Regions from separate parts of the Zhaonella formicivorans genome, predicted to be linked through region 3. Evidence: riboswitches for the same ligand, from Rfam matches in the RefSeq annotation. Region 3 holds a riboswitch; each other region holds the start of a gene.

Region 1 (6,111 bases), 990 kb from region 3:
TAAAACAACCGTAACGGTAAAGAACCATTGCGCAAATGGGTCGTTACCAGACGGGCGATGGGAGTGGTCATATCGGGCCGCAGCGCGAGTATGCGGCCTTCACGATCAATAAACTTGAAGAGCTGGTCCTCGGGGCTGTCCTCCTCGCGCACAACCTCATAAAATTCAAAGGTAGGGGTAGCCACTTCCAGATATCCCCACTGCTGAAACAGGTTAACCAGGGCTGCTTCCAGGCTGCGTTTATTCCAAGCCTCACCGGGCAAAACATCCTTCACACCGGTAGGTATTTGTAAAAGCGGTGACAGTTTACTCATTGGCAGCACCTCTAGCGCTTTAATAAGTTAAAGTATTAACGCAATAATACCACCGCTTCAACTCACTGTCAATTACTTTTTTTGCTTTTCAGTCTTTTTAGCACCAGTTTGTAACCGTCTGCGCCGTAATTCAGGCACCTTTTCACCCTGCTGATAGTTGCCGTGCTGGCGCCCGTTTCCTCAGCGATGGTAGTATACGTATAGTCCTCTTGGAGCATCTTCGCTACCGCCAACCGCTGTGCCAGGGATTTTAACTCAGCAACTGTACAAATATCCTCAAAAAAACGGTAGCATTCCTCTTCATCTTCTAAAAGCAGAATTGCCTCAAACAGTTCGTCAATAAATTTATCCTTGAGTCTGCTGTGATAGGCCATGGCACCCTCTCCTAACCAAATTATATCCATAATTTAACCTTTTATTTTCTACAATTTTCTGTTTAATCCTTGTTTTGGGCCGGGTTTATAAAAAAACCCGCTCTTTTGTTTAAGAACGGGATAAGGTCAAATTAACTTTGTTTCTCCTCTTTTTTCGGCTCCTCCGTAACTTCAGTGTTAAGCTGATCAGTAACCTGGGAAGCGGCGTTTTTGAATTCTCTTAGCCCTTTACCAATAGCCTTTCCAACTTCAGGCAGTTTGCCTGGACCGAAGATTATTAAAGCAATAGCCAAAATGAGTATTAACTCCCATGGCCCTATGCTAGGCAAAAAACCAAACACGGTGCAACCCCCTCGTCATATTGTTATACTCATTAATTCGCTGCAAATATCGGTTTTCCTTCCAAAAGCATTAGTAGATGTGAATCCCAAAATCTGTTTTGAACATTTGGCAAAAGTAAAAATGTTAGTGTAAAATTACTGTAGGATACCCTGCAGGAAAAAAAGGGCAGGGGAAAGAAATAAGACCTCACCGTCTGGCGAAAGACGGAGCCTTAAGCCCTAAGGCAAAAAGACTCGAGAGGTGAGGTCTTATGGAAAAGATAATTCAACACTTATGGGATAAATTCCTGCTGGTTGGGGAAAACGTAATTGAGGCTTTAGAGAGAAAAATCACATATCCGGAGTTGGAAATCAAGGTTAAAGAGATCCTTAACCAATTGGGAAAAGACATACTGAAGATGGTCCTGGAAACCCAGGATGCTTATCTGGTTGAGCACCGGGAAGAACGTCCCGGTTGGGTGGTTGAGCGGCGTCAAGAAGAGAAACATGTGGTCACAGTCTTTGGAGAAATGAGCTATCATCGTACCTACTTTTACCATAAAGAAACCCAATCCTACGCTCATTTAGTTGACGACTATGCCGGATATACACCACACATGCGGGTGGATGCAGCAGCTAAGTCCGTATTGGCTGACATGGCTACCGAACAATCTTACCGTCGTAGCGGCAGAGGGCCGGAGCAGTACGGATGGGGAGAAAGTTTGAGTGGACAGACAGTCAAGAATACCATAGACAGAATTAAAGTGCCCTTGAGTAGCGATGATATAATACCTGCGCAAAAGCGAAGGGTGAGGATTTTGTACATAGAAGCAGACGAGGACCACGTAGCCCAGTGGGGAAAAAAGGGACGGATGCAAATACCGTTGATCTATGTACATGAAGGAATAGAAAAAGCAAGCCGGGGTAGGAACCGGCTCCGGAATGCCCGCTATTTCAGCGGACCGTACAAGACCATTGACGACTTATGGTTTGCTGTCCTTGACTATATAGAAAAGCAATATGAACTAGACCAGATAGAAAGGATTTATATAAACGGGGACGGAGCAGCGTGGATTCGCAGCGGAACAGAAATAATACCCAAGTCCATATTTATACTTGACCTCTTCCACCTGAGCAAATATATAATAGCCGCTGTAGGCCCTGAGCCCAAACTACAAGCAGCCCTTTGGGAACATATAAAGCGCAGTGACTTGGAAAAAGTAATGGTTGTATTGGATAAAGCCCAAAAACTCCGTCCAGAGCGCCAGAAAGCGATTACAAAAACGAAGCGGTACATTCGGGGGCAGTGGGATGGGATAGAAGCGCGTAACCGATACCGTGAAGAAGTGCAGGGATGCAGCGCAGAAGGACACGTAAGCCATATACTATCTGCCAGATTAAGCAATCGGCCAGGGGGATGGAGCAAAGCAGGAGCCGAACAAATGGCCAGCCTTCGGGCAGCCAAAGCCAACGGGTTAAATATAAAGGAAATATACCTGGCCCAGCAAAAACAACCGGTAAAAGCGTTACAGGTAGACGCAGAAAAACTAAAAAGGGCCAAGAGAACAATCCAAAGGAACGTGGCAATAGAAATGATTCGGAATATGCCCATCCTGAAAGGACCCCAGAGTCCATTGACCAAGGCCCTCAGGGCACTAGCCGCTACTGCGTAGACCTGTGCTAAGGGCAACCAGAAATAATATGTATCTTCATAGTAAAATATTAGCAATACAACCATATAATTCAAAAATTAATCAAAAAATATCAGGCAAATTTACAACGAGGCTACCGCTCTGAACCGGATAGGTGAATTTATCTCGTAAAAAATCCTACAGTTACTTGACACTATCGTAAAAATAAAGCAATTGACCCAATACCCGTAATGTGCTATTATAGGTTTCAGTTAAATAAAAGTAACGCTCTTATCAAGAGTAGGTTGAGGGACTGGCCCGATGACGCCCGGCAACCGACCACTTCAGGGGTGATAACCTCTTAATTGGCACGGTGCCAATTCCTGCAGAACGTTGTTCTGGCAGATGAGAGTTACAGGAATGTAAACCTTTTCTGCCTGTGCGGAAAAGGTTTTTTATTTGTTGGAAACTAACTTTTCTTAAGAAAAGAGGAAATGCAATGATTGAAATTGCAGGCTTAAAAAAGATCTACGGCAAAGGTAAAGGTTCCGTGCTGGCCTTAGATGGAATAGACCTGAAAATTAAACAGGGAGAGATCTTTGGGATTATCGGCTTAAGCGGTGCAGGAAAGAGCACTTTGATCAGGTGCCTGAACATGCTGGAAAGGCCAACAGAAGGAAAGGTAATTGTGGACGGACAAGATATGACAAGTCTATCGGCGAGCGAGTTGCGCCTGGCCCGACGCAATATAGGCATGATCTTTCAGCACTTCAATCTGCTCTGGTCCCGCACCGTAGCCGAGAACGTGGCCTTCCCCTTAGAAATTGCCGGTATTAAGGATAGGGCAAAGATCAACGCTAAAGTAACCCAGCTTTTAGAACTGGTAGGTTTAAGCGATAAAGCCAATGCTTACCCCTCACAGCTCAGCGGCGGTCAAAAACAGCGAGTGGGCATTGCCCGAGCACTGGCCAATGACCCGAAAGTGCTGTTATGCGATGAAGCAACATCAGCCTTAGATCCGCAAACCACCGAGTCTATCCTGAAACTGCTGAGGAGCATCAACCAGCAGCTCAAGCTGACTATTGTAATCATTACTCACGAGATGTCGGTTATCAAGTCAATCTGCGACTCGGTAGCAGTGATTGCGGACGGTAAAATTGCTGAAACCGGGCCGGTTTTGGAGCTGTTTACCAATCCCAGAACTGCAACCGCCCGGGAATTCGTAAAAAGCATAATTAACACAGAAATTCCCGAAGTTGTGACCAAGCGGCAAAACGGTGAAAAAGCAAACAGCCAGTTAATCCGGATTTCCTTTATTGGCGATTCAGCAGGGGAACCGGTAATATCCAACCTGGTGCAAACCTTTAATATCAAAGCTAACATCCTTTATGGCAATATTGACCATATTAAGGATACAATTTTCGGCACCTTAACGGTGCAGCTTGCCGGCCAACCGGGGAATACCGCTCAGGCTATCTCCTACTTAAAGCAACAGGGGTTGAAAGTAGAGGTGTTAACCAATGATTGAATCTCTCATGCAGTATCTGGCCGATATCGGCCCTCAAGTAGCGGTTGCCTTTGTCCAAACGCTTCAGATGGTAATTTTGTCAGTCATTTTTTCCCATATTCTTGGCATACCGCTGGGGATCATTCTGGTAACAACCTCGCCGGGCCATATTCTGGAAAATAAATTTGTCAATCTGGTGCTAGGCGCTGTCATCAACGCAGCCCGCTCCCTGCCATTCATCATCTTGCTGGTAGCAATCATTCCATTTACGCGGGCAATTGTAGGCTCATCTATCGGCACCATGGGGGCAACTGTTCCACTGACGGTGGGAGCAATTCCATTTGTGGCCAGAATGGTGGAAACATCCCTGAAAGAAATTGAATGGGGTATTATTGAAGCAGCCCTGTCCATGGGGGCCACTCCATGGCAGATCATTACCAAAGTGCTGCTTCCGGAAGCAATGGCTTCGCTGATTCTAGGAGCTACAATTACCACCATCACTTTAATCGGTTATTCAGCCATGGCCGGTTTTGTAGGCGGAGGCGGTTTAGGGGATTTAGCCATGCGCTTCGGATATTACCGGCGTGAAGACGGCATCTTGCTGATCACAATTATCATCTTAATTGTAATGGTTCAACTGATTCAAATGTTGGGTGAAAGCCTCTCAGGCAAAGTAAATAAAAAATAAAAGAATTGTAAGGGGGAAAAACAAAGTGAAAAAAGCGTTGCTCATTATTTTAATCCTGGGTTTGTCTTTGGGTTTACTTGCTGGCTGCGGAGATAAGCAAGAAACAGTTAGCCAGGAAACAGAAAAGCAAGAAACAACTAAATTGGTGGTAGGAGCCACTCCTGTACCTCATGCTGAAATTCTGGAAAAAGCCAAAGAACTGTTGGCTGCAAAAGGCATTGAACTGGAGATCAAAGTTTTCACCGATTACGTAACGCCTAACACAGCCTTAGCCGATGGCAGTCTGGATGCCAACTTTTTCCAGCACGTGCCTTATTTAGAGGATTTCACCAAAGAAAACAAATTGGATTTGACACACACTGTAGCAGTACACTATGAACCAATGGGCCTATACTCCCAGAAGATTAAATCTCTGGACGAGCTGAAAGACGGGGATAAAATCGCCGTACCAAATGATGTAACCAACGAAGCCAGAGCGCTGCTGCTTTTACAGGATAACGGCATCTTGAAATTAAAGGATGCAAATAACCTGAAAGCCACAAAAAATGATATCGCCGAGTACACTGTGAAAGTAGAAATAGTGGAGTTGGAAGCAGCCCAGCTCACCAGGGCGTTGCCTGACGTAACCGCTGCCATAATTAACGGCAACTATGCAATCGACGCAGGCTTAAGCCCTGCTAAAGATGCTATCATCTCTGAAAGCAAAGATTCTTTAGCTGCTAAAACTTACGCTAACGTTGTTGCTATCCGCAAAGGCGACGAAAACCGGGAAGAAATCAAGGCTTTGAATGAAGTACTGACTTCCCCTGAAATTAAGCAATTTATCGAAGAAAAATACCAAGGCGCTGTAGTGCCTACTGCAGAGTAAAAAAATAAAAGACATCGGCGGGTTTCCGGCGATGTCTTTTATTTTTGCGATATGCTTTATAAAGCCCTGTAGCCGATATCCTTTCTGTAATGCATATCGGGAAAGTTGATTTTTTCTACAGCCCGGTAAGCTTTGGATAAAGCCTCCCGTACATCAGCACCTAAGGCAGTTACTCCCAGGACTCTTCCCCCTGATGTGACAACTTGGCCGTCTTTAATGGCAGTGCCTGCATGAAAAATTTGTACATCCGGATCCTGAATGCTTTCCAGCCCGGTGATGGACAATCCTTTCCGATAGCTGCCGGGATACCCACCCGAGGCGAGGACAACACAGGCTGCAGCTTCATCCCGCCAGGTAACGGAGGTTTCTGCCAGCCTCCCTTCCAGGATGGCTTCGATTATGTCGACTA
Region 2 (6,111 bases), 450 kb from region 3:
ACGGATAATTAAGTAGAAAGGAGGATTATGATGGACGGCTGGCAAGTAAACCAAGATATGATGAACTTAATGATGAGTTTAAAACCTTTCCTAAATGATAAGGGTAAAAACTTGGTGGATGCAGGTGAAGCTTTTGCCCAGCTTTTTACTACTGAACATGCGGCCCGTGCTATGCAATTAATGAAAGAATTATCGGGATCAAACCCAGCTATTGTCAAGGCTGATACCACTGGAAACTTTTTGCAGGGATTATTTAAGGGCAATTGGGCGTTTGCAGTCTTTCTAATTCTTGTGCTGCTATTCTTCTCGGCTGGACCGCTGAAAACCTGACAGTCTAAAAAAACGCTAATAGTTTAGATGGATAAACGCATTTTGGGGATAAAACCGGTGAATTATAGCAGTCTAGCAGTAAGTCACCATTTCCCAGCCCCCAGTTGCGGCCTGCGACCGCGTCTTTAGTCGTTAGTCCTTAGCACCGGCCTTCGGCCGAGTCATCAGTCCCCAGTAACTAGCCACTGAAAACTGGGAGCTGATGGCTGACAGCTGAAAGCTGAAAACTAACGACTCAGCCCTACTGGCTGGGGGTATGTCCCCTGACTTCTGCCCCGAGCAGTTGGTGCTCTTGATTCAGACAGTGGGAGCGACAGGACATAGACGTGCATAGTTATTTTCATGGTAATCCGGCACGACAAATGTCGTGCTTTTATCATTCACGCATTTGACTCTTTAGGCAAAAAGAATGCCAGCAAAGCACCCAATAAAGGCAGCAAAGCAGTTGCCACCATAGCTACATGTTCGCTGGTTGCATCGGCTAACACCCCTAACAGGGTTACACCAATCCCGCCCGTTCCGATGGCAAATCCGATCATCAGCCCCGATGCGATACCTACGTTGTTCGGCAGGTATTCCTGCCCCAGGACGATAGTGGTGGAAAAAGTGGAAACCAGTACCGCCCCGGCCACGAACAAGGCTGCCATGGACAAGAGCGACTCAGCGTAGATAAAGGTTAAAACCAGCGGGGGCACAAGCAGCATGGACGCAAAAATTAGTTTTTTGCGGCCAAAGCGGTCGGAAAGCGGGCCCCCGATGATAGTACCCAGGGCCCCGGCTAACAAGAAAATAAACAGTATAGTGTTGGCATAAAGCTCATCAGTTTTCAGGTAGTTAATATAATAAAACGGGATATAAAATGTCAAACCGGATTGCACCCAAGAGCGGATAATAACTACCGTCATTAAGGTAACCAGCGGCCAAAACCTGCTCGGGGCCGGAGCTTCCCCGGCTTTTTTCTTCACCTCACCAGTGCCCTCCCCGTAAGTAATCTGGGCTATTTTAGAGTAGAGCAAAAGCGCAACCAGGGAGCCGGGGACCAGAAGGTACAAGCTGGCCGACAAGCCACCCAGGTATAAAAGTTCGGCCATAATAATGGAACCAAAAGCAAATCCGAAGTTTCCTCCTACGGAAAAAACTGACATAGCCGAAGCCCTTTGACCCCCGGCTGCAAAATGGGCAGCCTTGGCAGCTTCCGGGTGAAAAGCAGCCGTCCCTAATCCGCTGAGCAGGATCAGCAGCAAAATTAAGAGGTAATTGCCGGTTATACCCAAAAAACCTACCCCAAAAGCGGCGGCAAAACACCCTAGCGGCAAAAGCCAGCGGGTATTAAAGCGGTCGCTCAGCAGGCCAAAAACAGGTTGAATAATTGATGAGCTAAAAGTGGCTACTAAGGGAATAAGACCAACTACCGTATATGAGAGATTATAGGTTTCCTTTAAAACAGGCAGCAGTGCCGGTAAGGCTCCCTGGTTCAGGTCAGTGGCCAAGTGACCTAGGCTCAGGAGCAGCAGTATTTTAAAATTGGCTGTTGGCTGAATATTTTTTTCAGTGATGGTCGATGAAGTTACACTGCCCAATTCAATGCTCCTTTCAGTATGGTTTAAATACTTAACACATCTTAATTCTGCACCTGGGCCCATCTTCCTGCCAGGCGCAATGTAATTTTATTACTAAATTTAACCTGCTAAATCCCTGGGGCTAGGCTAATCAGATTAAAACCCGATTCGGGAAACTCGGAGGCTGTTCCAGACACCAATTGATTTTTGGATCATATTATTTAACTAGACAGTACTGTTAGAGGAGATAATATTATGCCCCCCATCATAGTTCCTGGTACGAGAAATATCGACAGTATACCTGTCTTATTTGAAGATGTAAATGCTCTGGTGTCCGTATTTAACAGCTTAACTGACAACTACCGTCTACTGGTCGGAGCGGCGGAGGAATTAACCAGAACCCCCGGTGCCAGTCAACAAGCGGTTAATCTGGCTCTGGAAAGAGTTTATAATACAGGCTCATTGATTGATATAACTTTATTGGCACTGGCAGTTAAGCTTGATTTTGTTGCTGAAGTTTTGGCAGTAACAGGCATACCTCTAAATTTACTTATAGCCGCTTTAGCACTATTCTTAGCTGATGATCCCTCGCAGACCACAAATCTTGCAAACCCTGGGGCAAGCCAGTTCACCCCCCAGACAGCCGGTGGGAATCCCCAAATATTAGCCAAGTGGGACAAAAGAAAAAAACAGTGGGAAGCACGGCAAAAAAAATGGGAGGCCCGTAAGATGTTCTGTAAACGCAAGTATTAATACCTCGTCGCAATTCGCGGCTCATTGCTTCCCGGTAGGTTGAACAAGGAGGATATTTGAAATGGCATTACAGCCTTTTAGAACCCGCCTGGTAGCTGAAATTTTTGAGGAACTGTACCTCTTTCCCGAATTGGTTACTGAAGTAACCACGTCTATTACTGTTCCAACCGGCAGAGTTGTTCCTGGCGAAATAATACTTCGGGGAAGGATGCCCCGGCGCTCGTTTAGCCCGACTACAGGTCAAGCCACCGTTACCCCAACTACCACTTCAACATAATAAAAAACAATTCATTAAAGACCGGCCTTTGCTCGGCATTGGTGCTTAAAAAAAGTCTCCTCACCTGTGGTGAGGAGCAGGAAGGAGTGTATATAAGGGGTATCTATTGGGGGCTATTATAACTATACCAATATTATAACCGATACCTCGACAGCTTTCAACAGATAATGACATCTTAACGAGAGAAAATGGCTTGCTGCAAGGCCTTGTCCAAGTCAGCTATCAAGTCATCCACATTCTCAATGCCAATGGATAACCGGATCATATCGGGTGACACGCCGCTGGCAGCCTGCTGCTCAGGTGTAAGCTGCTGGTGGGTGGTGCTGGCCGGGTGAATCACCAGGGACTTGGCATCCCCCACGTTAGCAAGCAGCGAGAACAGCTCTAAACTATCGATAAATCTAACAGCCGCATCGTAGCCCGCTTTAATGCCAAAGGTCAGCATAGCTCCAAATCCGTGCTGCAGGTATTTCTTAGCTTTGGCATATTGGGGGCTGTCAGGCAGTCCGGGGTAGTTGACCCAGGCGACCTCCGGGTGCTCTGACAGGTACTGGGCTATTTTTAAGGCGTTGGAGCTGTGCCTTTCCATTCTGAGCGGCAGTGTTTCCAGCCCCTGCAGCAAGAGGAAGGAGTTGAAGGGACTTAGGGCAGGCCCCAAATCCCGCAAAAGCTGCACCCGGGCTTTCACAATGTAAGCCGCAGGGCCAATGTGCTCCACATACTTCACACCGTGGTAGCTTTGGTCGGGTTCCGTTAATTCAGGAAATTTGCCGTTATCCCAGTTAAATTTGCCTGAATCCACAATCACGCCGGCAATGGAAGTACCATGGCCGCCGATGAATTTGGTGGCGGAGTGAATGACGATATCGGCGCCGAATTCAAAAGGCCGGCAGTGATAAGGGGTAGCAAAGGTGTTATCCACAATCAATGGCACCCCAAGCTCGTGGGCTATGGCAGAAATAGCGCTGAGATCTGCAACATCCAGAACTGGATTGCCAATAGTCTCCACGTAGAAGGCCCTGGTCTTATCAGTGGCTGCTTTGCGGAAATTTTCCGGGTCGGCGGCATCCACAAATTTTACATTGATGCCCAGCTTGGGAAAGGTAGTGTTGAACAGGTTATATGTACCCCCATATAAAGTTGAGGAAGACACCACTTCATAACCTGCAGTGACTATGTTTAAAATAGCCAGTGTGATAGCCGACTGACCGGAAGCTACCGCTAAAGCCCCAACTCCACCCTCAAGAAGGGCAATTCTTTGCTCAAAAACATCAGTAGTGGGGTTCATAATCCTGGTGTAGATATTGCCGGATTCTTTCAGGGCAAAAAGGTTGCCCGCATGCTCTGCGTTTTTAAACACATAGGATGTAGTTTGGTAGATAGGCACCGCCCTGGAGCCTGTGGTGGGATCCGGCTCCTGTCCCCCGTGGACGGCCAGTGTTTCGAAAGCATAATTTTTTTCTGCCATCTTAGTTCTCCTCCTACTTGTTAGTTTTCCTTGTCCTTATCGTTTCCTTATAACCCTAGCGCAATCCAATAAACCAAAAACCTCTTCGCTAAGAAGAGGTTTTATGCATTAGTACTCTTCTTATCTCCCAAGGAATCCTCCTTGCTGGAATTAGCACCTTGTTGAGCAATTGACTCAACCGGTTGCCGGGTTTCATAGGGCCAGTCCCTCCGCCTGCTCTCGATAAGAACAAAGGTTTTCAAGTTGTTGTGCTTATTATAGAATTCCGGTCTGTTTTTGTCAATTATTTTTTTTACCGCACCACCAGTCTAAGGAGACTTTTCTTTTGCCCATTGAGACACCCCCTCCGCGCGGGTAAGCTAGAAAATTTCCGCTAGTTAATAATATTTATTTTGCTGCCTGTTTGTGAAAGAATAGAGATGTCTAAGGTTATTGAATTTATGGATTATAACGCCGGGATTTCTGCAAAATAGAGGATAGATTGTCAGAATGGCAAATATAGATAATATTGGTCAAAATACAGGAGGTGAGATCTTGCAGCAAGCTGAATTTAAAGCGCTGGCACTGGCCAATGAAATCAACCTGAACAGCATTGCCGGACACTTCGGCATCGATAAAAAGTTCAAGTGGGAAGAACCATTGGTGCTGTTTGATAATCACTTAAAAGGGATTATCAATTCCCCGGAGGGTAAAGCTGTCTATATTTTCTCCTTCGGCAGCCTGGTCTGTATCAACTGCCAGTTTCATGAGATTACCGATATCTTGAAGTATCTGAAAAAAATTGAGCCAGGACTGAACATTCAATCGACTTTTAATTTCAGCGACGATTACAAGCTGGAAATCGGCTCGGAACAACCCCTTTCCCTCAACTATGAGTATATGACAGCCCCGGAGCTCAAAAACTATCACCGGGAAATCGTGGCCACTGTCCTGGCGAAGTCCGTGGCTTTGGAACGGATTGAGCACGGCATCAATTTACTTTTAGATGCTATCGAGGATAAAATCGATCATTTGGAAAAGGGGCGGCTTAATATCCCCGATAACCGTTTGGCCAAAACCTCGGCCCAGATCCTGCGCTTTAAATATAATACTATCTCCTATCTGATGCTTTTGGATAAACCGGACATCGCCTGGGTCAGCGAAGAAGCGGAGGAGTTTTTTCTAAACTTAAGCGAACTGTTTGAACTGGACGACCGCTATGAAGCCATCAGGCACAAATCGGAGATCCTCATGGATATTACCGAGGTGTTTACCAGCCTCACCCATGCCCAGCGAGGCACCAGACTGGAGTGGATGATCATCATTTTAATCAGCATCGAACTGCTTTTATCGCTGCTGGAAAAAATATTTTAAAAAAGGGCGATCAGTTAAATCGCCCTTTTGATCTTCTTCTCACCATATTCCTTTGACTGCATCAAGCTAAACAATTCCTCTTTTGTTCTGGGAGCCGGGCTGTTTAATGGAATCCACCCTTTTTGCTTCATCTCCTCATAAACTTCCAACACCCATGGTTTAGTCAAATCAGCGTGCTCAAGCAATGCGCCATCCTGGAAAATCTCCTGAGGTTCCCCCATTCCTGCCACTTGCCCGTTGATAATGATATAAATATAGTCGGACCAGGAATAAGCCAAATCCACATCGTGGGTAGACAGGATAATAGTCTTCCCTTCCCGGTTAAACCTATTAATTAAGTCAATAATCTCCTTGGAATGCCTTGGGTCCAG
Region 3 (6,111 bases):
GTGTTGGCCACAAGGAACACTGCCTTCTCGTTGGCTTTGTCGATCTGAAGGTAATCGGCGGTTTGCCGGATCCGTTCCTTTTCCGCCTGAAAGTCGCCAAAGAGCAGCCGCTTGACCAAGTCGTTTTTCAGCTTTACTTCCACATCCTCCCCTGGTGCGACGTGGCCCCCGGACTGGGAGATTTTGTCGTACAGCCTGGCCATGATGTCGGACAGAGAGCCTTCTTTGATGCTAAACAATGGAAAAGACAGTTCATTAGCAGTTGCCGGCACTGCAGCCGGCAACTCCATAATATACCTTTTTAATTTGATCCCAAGGGCAGCTGCGTTTTTTTCATGCAGGGAACGGATTAAAACAGCCAGTTCCTCGGGATTTTCTTTAAAGATATATCCGGTTGTTAAAAGCACTTCACCTGCCTTAACCCAGTTAACCACATCAGGGGTTTCAATTAAGGTAACACCCGTAATAACATTGTTTAAGCCTGTTTCCCCGGCCAGCATTTCTACGGATGACGGCCCAAACAGCTGCAGAGCGTCTCCGACAGTTAATAGGTTCATTATAAGCCCTACCTTTTAAAACGATTATACTCCATTCCTATAAGTTCGATTATACCATTTCCATCTGACACTATAAAAGCTCCGCCTGTACGACTTTAAGGCAGGCGCTTCTATTTTTATTGGCAAATTAAGTTAATTTAATACCCGTGTCACTACCGGTCCGTTTGGAATAGTATAGAGTAGAAGTGAGGAAAGGAGGGCTTATAGATGGCGGACGGGAAATGCGGCAGCTGGTTTGGCAACAGCTGGGCCTTCGCAGTATTTTTAATCCTTGTGCTTTTAATCTTTTCCGGCGGCTGGGGCGGCGTATGCTAATTTTAAGCCGGTGAGTGCCTGAATGGGACACTACTTAAAGGCCTTCTCCTTTTGGGGGAAGGCCTTTTCAGCGGAAAAATGCCATAATGTAATTTTAGCCCGGAAGTGTCAACTGCAACCGGCAGGGAATAGTATATAGCAGACCAAGCAATTCTCTCCGGTGGCTTTGTTTGGTAAAGCTCAAAAGCCGTTGCCCAAAAACTAGACTCCTTTGGGGGACTTCCATTTGGAAGTTCCCTTTTACATAGACGCATCTTTAATGTGAAAAATTAAAGCAAAACAAAATGTCAAAATCAAAGTTGAAGGCTGCAGCCAGCGAAAAATTAACTGGTTGATAAAAATATTACCTAGGGTGTCACAACCGCCCGACAAGGAATAGTATATATTAAGTCAAATTGAAAGGAGGTTTATATATGGGTTTCGGACTTGGCGGCGGTATTGGTCCCGGTTGCGGCTGGTTTGGTAATTCTTGGGCCTTTGCTATCTTCTTAATCTTGATTCTTTTGATTTTCTCTAACGGAGCACTTTGGTAAAAGAGTAAAAGCCGTTACTGACTAAGTGGTTTCCTTTCGGGGATCTTCTTTCGGGGAGTTCCCCCTACATAACAATAAACATGCCTGTGGTATTCAAGAAAGAATAATAATCGGACAGGCGAAAATAAGGAGGCGCTGGAAAGCGCCTTTTGCTTTTACTCAAACAAACCCGGATCCTGCACCGCTTAAAACTAGTTTCTCAGTTTAACATCACCTGCTTGACGTAAAATATTTTACGCCCTATAATAGTTAAATGATTTAACTGTTTATGGATTTAACTTAGGAGGAAGGCATGGAACAAACAGGCGCTCTTGACATAGTCGCGGAACAGCTTTTCGAAATTGCTGGGGTTTTGCATCGGGATATATTTAAAAGGAAGGATGGACACGGTGAGTTTGAGAAAGCCGGTCAGGCTGCAGTGCTGTTTGCCCTGGAAAAAGAGGGGAAAAAACAAATGTCCGAATTAGGCAGGTTGCTATGTGTATCCAAACCTAACATCACCTTTTTAGTTAACCGCCTGGCTGAAGAAGGTTTGATTGCAAGATGTGAAGATGAATCAGACCGGCGGGTGATCAAGGTGGAGATAACGGCCAAAGGCAAGGAATATATTGAAAATAAAAAGCAGCAGCTGCTGGAAAGAATTAAAATGCGGATTGCCGGTTTGGAGGAGTCCGATTTAGCAGAGTTGCATGCTTCCTTGGCTAAAATCTTGGCTATTTTTGGAAAAATAAAAAAGGAGTCATAGCTATGAAAAATACGGATCATGCAAAACAGCTGGGGGAAGAAAAAACTTACAAGCTGCTTTTTAAATTTTCCATGCCGGCAATTGTGGGTATGCTGGTAAATGCCTTATACAACGTGGTGGACAGGATTTTTATCGGGAATGGCGTTGGTTCTTTGGGCATAGCCGGCATTACCGTCAGTTTTCCTTTCATGATTATCCTGATGGCTTTTGGTATGCTGGTGGGCATTGGGTCCACTTCCTTGATTTCCATCAAACTGGGTGAAGGGAAAAGGGCGGAAGCTGAAGCAGTACTGGGAAACGGAATGGTGCTTTTAATCGGCATCTCACTTTGCCTGTCTGCCCTGGGGTTGCTTTTTCTGGATCCAGTAATGCATCTCCTGGGAGCAAGCGCTTCGGTCTTGCCTTACGCAAAGGAATACATGAGTATAATCCTGTGGGGAGCGGTTTTCCAGGCAGTTGGTTTTGGGATGAATAATTTTATCCGGGCCGAAGGAAACCCCCGAATTGCCATGCTGACCATGCTGATTGGCGCTGTGCTGAATACAATTTTAGACCCGCTGTTTATTTTTGTCTTTGGCTGGGGTATCCGTGGTGCGGCTCTGGCAACTATTTTGTCCCAGGCAGTATCGGCTGCATGGGTGCTGCAATATTTCCTCGGCGGGCGGAGCCTGCTGAAAATTCGGCGTAAAAATTTGCAGCTCAAGGTTGCTACGGTGGGAAAAATTTTAGCCATTGGTTCCGCCCCATTTGCCATGCAGTTGGCTGCCAGCGTAGTGACTACAATCCTGAATAACAGTTTAAGCATTTACGGCGGGGATTTGGCTATTTCTGCCATGGGCATCGTGAACAGCATTGCGATGCTGATCTTAATGCCTATCTTTGGCATTAACCAAGGCGCCCAGCCCATTATCGGCTACAATTACGGGGCACAAAAATTTGACCGCGTGAAGCATACCGTAATATTGGCTATGGCGGTTGCAACATGTATTGTTTGCATGGGTTTTATCTTGGTGATGTTAATTCCACAGCAGCTCATTGCCTTCTTTAACCGGGAGGACCAGGAGTTAATTCGGCTTGGAGCCCATGCGCTGCAAGTATTTCTAATTCTCCTGCCTATCATCGGCTTTCAGATTGTGGGAGCCAACTATTTTCAGGCTGTGGGCAAGCCAAAGCACGCTATGTTTTTAAGCCTGTCCCGGCAGGTGATTGTTTTAATTCCGGCAGTCTTAGTTTTGCCGAGGTTTTTTCAGTTTGACGGGATTCTAATGGCCGGTCCGGTCTCTGATTTAGTTTCCTCTATTCTTACCGGAATATTTGTGTATAAAGAATTGAACAGCTTGGACAAAAAGCAGCGGCAAAGATATGAACTGCAGATGCAGGCAGAATAATGTAATTTAGCAATTTATCCTAGCCTTCACCATCGGGAATGAAGGCTATTGTTTTGTCTCTCCACTGCTGATTGCATGAATAGCTTTAAAGGAGCAAAGCAAATGCTTAGGAAATAAATTTTGGCAACCCGCTCCCGAAGCAGAGCTCTCCGGGGGCGGGTTTTATTACAGCTTCTGGGGCGGGGGGCTTTGCTTGGCCCAGTCATAAGGAGTCTCCTGATAGACATAGTAGTTAAGCCAGTTGGAAAACAGCAAGTTGGCATGGGCTCTCCAGCGGGCCAATGGGTACTGGGACGGGTCATCATTGGGAAAATAATTTTTAGGAATGGCAATGTCAATTCCCTTGTTGATGTCCCGATCGTATTCATACTTCAATGTCAAGGGGTCATATTCCGAATGGCCCGTAACGAATATTTGTTTTCCGTTTTTGGCGCTGACAATATAGATACCGGATTCCTCCGATTCGGAAAGGATTTCCAGAGCATCCACTTTTTCAATATCCTCCCGCCGGACCTCGGTGTAACGGGAGTGGGGTACATAAAACACGTCATCGAAACCCCGCAGCAGTTTGACATTCTTTTTGGTTACGGTATGGGGAAAAACGCCAAATACTTTTTTGTTCAGCATATATTTAGGAATGCCGTAATGATGGTGCAGCCCGGCCTGAGCTGCCCAGCATATATGCAGGGTGGACGTTACATTGTCCCATGTCCAGTCTAAAATTTGCTGCAGTTCTTTCCAGTAGTCGACTTCAGAAAAATCCAGATGCTCAACAGGGGCTCCGGTAATAATCATGCCGTCAAATTTTTCATTTTTAATATCGTCAAAAGTCTTATAGAACATCTGCAGATGTTCAGGTGATGTATTCTTGCAAGTATGGGATTTAGGGTGCAACAATACAAATTCCACCTGCAAAGGAGTGTTGGCCAGCAGGCGCAAAAGCTGGGTTTCCGTCGTTTCTTTAGTGGGCATTAAGTTTAAAATGGCAATTTGAAGCGGACGAATATCCTGGTGAAAGGCGATGCTTTCATCCATAATGAAGATATTCTCGTTATTTAAAATCTCTTTGGCAGGAAGATTGTCAGGAATTTTGATCGGCATTTTGGGTCACTCCTCCGTAAAATCTTTATATGCAATAAAAAAACCTTTCTCGCTGAGAAAGGTTTTAGAAATGCTAAGACCTCTCTCATCTCTCGGAAGTTTGCTTCCGCAAGAATTAGCACCGTGCATGCCTTTTGACAAAGCTGCCGGTTGCCGGGTTTCATAGGGCCAGTCCCTCCACCTACTCTTGATAAGAGCACTTATTGATATTCAGTTTACAGTATGATTTTTTGCTATTATTGTAACCAAATACTGATAAATTAAGAATAATATAAACAAAATTTTAGATGCAGTCAAGAACTTCTTACTTTTTTTCCGCCAAACCGCATTCCGGGGTATAGCAGGAGTCGTCAACAAAGGAACATTTTGAATTGCAGTAAGGACAGGTTTCCGGCGGAGCATCGGCTGTAAGCCTATATCCGCAGTTAGAGCATTTAAAGTTCAAATTAACTACCTCCCAGCTAATATTATTAATAATTTTACCTGAACTGCCGGAGGTTGTAAAATAGAAAAGAGCAAAAACCAGCCCCCTGGGGTGGTTTTTTGCTCCCGGTCCTATGCTGTTTGCTTTGCCCCTAATCCTCCTTTTCTTCTTCCTCTAAATCCTCCTTAGTTGCTGCATAAAGAAGAGCAAAGCGGTCGGCATGCTCCATTTCATCGGTCATAATTTCAAACATCAGGTCCCGCACCGCCCTGGTCAGGGCGTTGAGGTACATGCCGCGGTAGAGTTCGGCAGCTTCCAGCTCATCTTCAAAAGCTTCGATTAAACCTTTCCGGTAGTCGGGTATGACTGCAGGGGGAGGTATTGGCACCTCCGGCGACATGCCTGTCAGCTGGCGGTAAAGTTCCGAAAACTGCCTATAGTGCTTGCGTTCGTCCTCCAAAGCATGGCGAATATTTCGTCTGGCCAAATCATCGGGGGCCATCCTGAGTAAACTAGTATAAAAGGCAATTGCTTCCGCTTCGCCGTGGAGACCTCTTTCCAAATCCATCATAAATTGCTGCCGGTTTTTAAATTGACGGGGCCGCTCAGGACCAGGGTAATGGCTGTTCCACTGGTTATAAGGCGGTTCCCAACCATAATAGGACATGCGAGATTCACCCCTTCTCTTTTCGGACCATCGTCCGACTGATAATACCTGTTATATCTTATGAATTGGAAGGCACTGGTGTTACTGGCAAAGCATTGCTTTCACCGGTCGCCATAATTATAATAAAAACAAAATTCTTTAGGAGTGACTTTTTTATGCAGGACTTTAGCAAAGCCGATTTTACTTTGCTGGCGGGTAGGCTGACTTTATTCAGGAGGATATTAAATGACGAAGCAGTCCAGGCAATGCTGGACTTAACCCGGCAAAGCGCTGAAAACGACAAATTGACCGCCTACAGCAGGCTATTTTTCACTTTGGCTTTGGCGGCAGAGCAGGATGAACACTTTCTGGCCGATGGCTGGAAAAACCATTTGCTAAATT

Evidence for each region. A riboswitch is a leader RNA that binds a small molecule or an ion and turns the genes downstream of it on or off. The one in region 3 is predicted to bind S-adenosylmethionine.
Region 1: another riboswitch for S-adenosylmethionine. It lies ahead of EYS13_RS00245 (methionine ABC transporter ATP-binding protein); the one in region 3 lies ahead of metA (homoserine O-acetyltransferase MetA).
Region 2: another riboswitch for S-adenosylmethionine. It lies ahead of EYS13_RS09545 (homocysteine synthase); the one in region 3 lies ahead of metA (homoserine O-acetyltransferase MetA).

What each region holds. Positions count from the first base shown of each region.
Region 1 covers NZ_CP085524.1:55,187-61,297, reverse strand. Annotated here, with positions in the region: gene hisZ (ATP phosphoribosyltransferase regulatory subunit) at 1-314, opposite strand, end outside; gene EYS13_RS00260 (YerC/YecD family TrpR-related protein) at 383-688, opposite strand; gene EYS13_RS00255 (Sec-independent protein translocase subunit TatA/TatB) at 820-1,029, opposite strand; gene EYS13_RS00250 (ISLre2 family transposase) at 1,281-2,681, shown strand; SAM riboswitch class I at 2,928-3,051, shown strand; gene EYS13_RS00245 (methionine ABC transporter ATP-binding protein) at 3,139-4,167, shown strand; gene EYS13_RS00240 (methionine ABC transporter permease MetI) at 4,160-4,834, shown strand; gene EYS13_RS00235 (MetQ/NlpA family ABC transporter substrate-binding protein) at 4,860-5,702, shown strand; gene purD (phosphoribosylamine--glycine ligase) at 5,759-6,111, opposite strand, start outside.
Region 2 covers NZ_CP085524.1:1,932,696-1,938,806, forward strand. Annotated here, with positions in the region: gene EYS13_RS09520 (hypothetical protein) at 1-12, shown strand, start outside; gene EYS13_RS09525 (hypothetical protein) at 28-330, shown strand; gene EYS13_RS09530 (MFS transporter) at 711-1,910, opposite strand; gene EYS13_RS09535 (hypothetical protein) at 2,145-2,642, shown strand; gene EYS13_RS09540 (hypothetical protein) at 2,704-2,919, shown strand; gene EYS13_RS09545 (homocysteine synthase) at 3,095-4,387, opposite strand; SAM riboswitch class I at 4,505-4,616, opposite strand; gene EYS13_RS09550 (RMD1 family protein) at 4,922-5,740, shown strand; gene EYS13_RS09555 (energy-coupling factor ABC transporter ATP-binding protein) at 5,755-6,111, opposite strand, start outside.
Region 3 covers NZ_CP085524.1:2,378,628-2,384,738, reverse strand. Annotated here, with positions in the region: gene EYS13_RS11630 (PucR family transcriptional regulator) at 1-557, opposite strand, end outside; gene EYS13_RS11625 (MarR family winged helix-turn-helix transcriptional regulator) at 1,698-2,150, shown strand; gene EYS13_RS11620 (MATE family efflux transporter) at 2,153-3,538, shown strand; gene metA (homoserine O-acetyltransferase MetA) at 3,704-4,639, opposite strand; SAM riboswitch class I at 4,722-4,836, opposite strand; gene EYS13_RS16580 (rubredoxin-like domain-containing protein) at 4,944-5,084, opposite strand; gene EYS13_RS11610 (ferritin-like domain-containing protein) at 5,215-5,730, opposite strand; gene EYS13_RS11605 (ATP-binding protein) at 5,886-6,111, shown strand, end outside.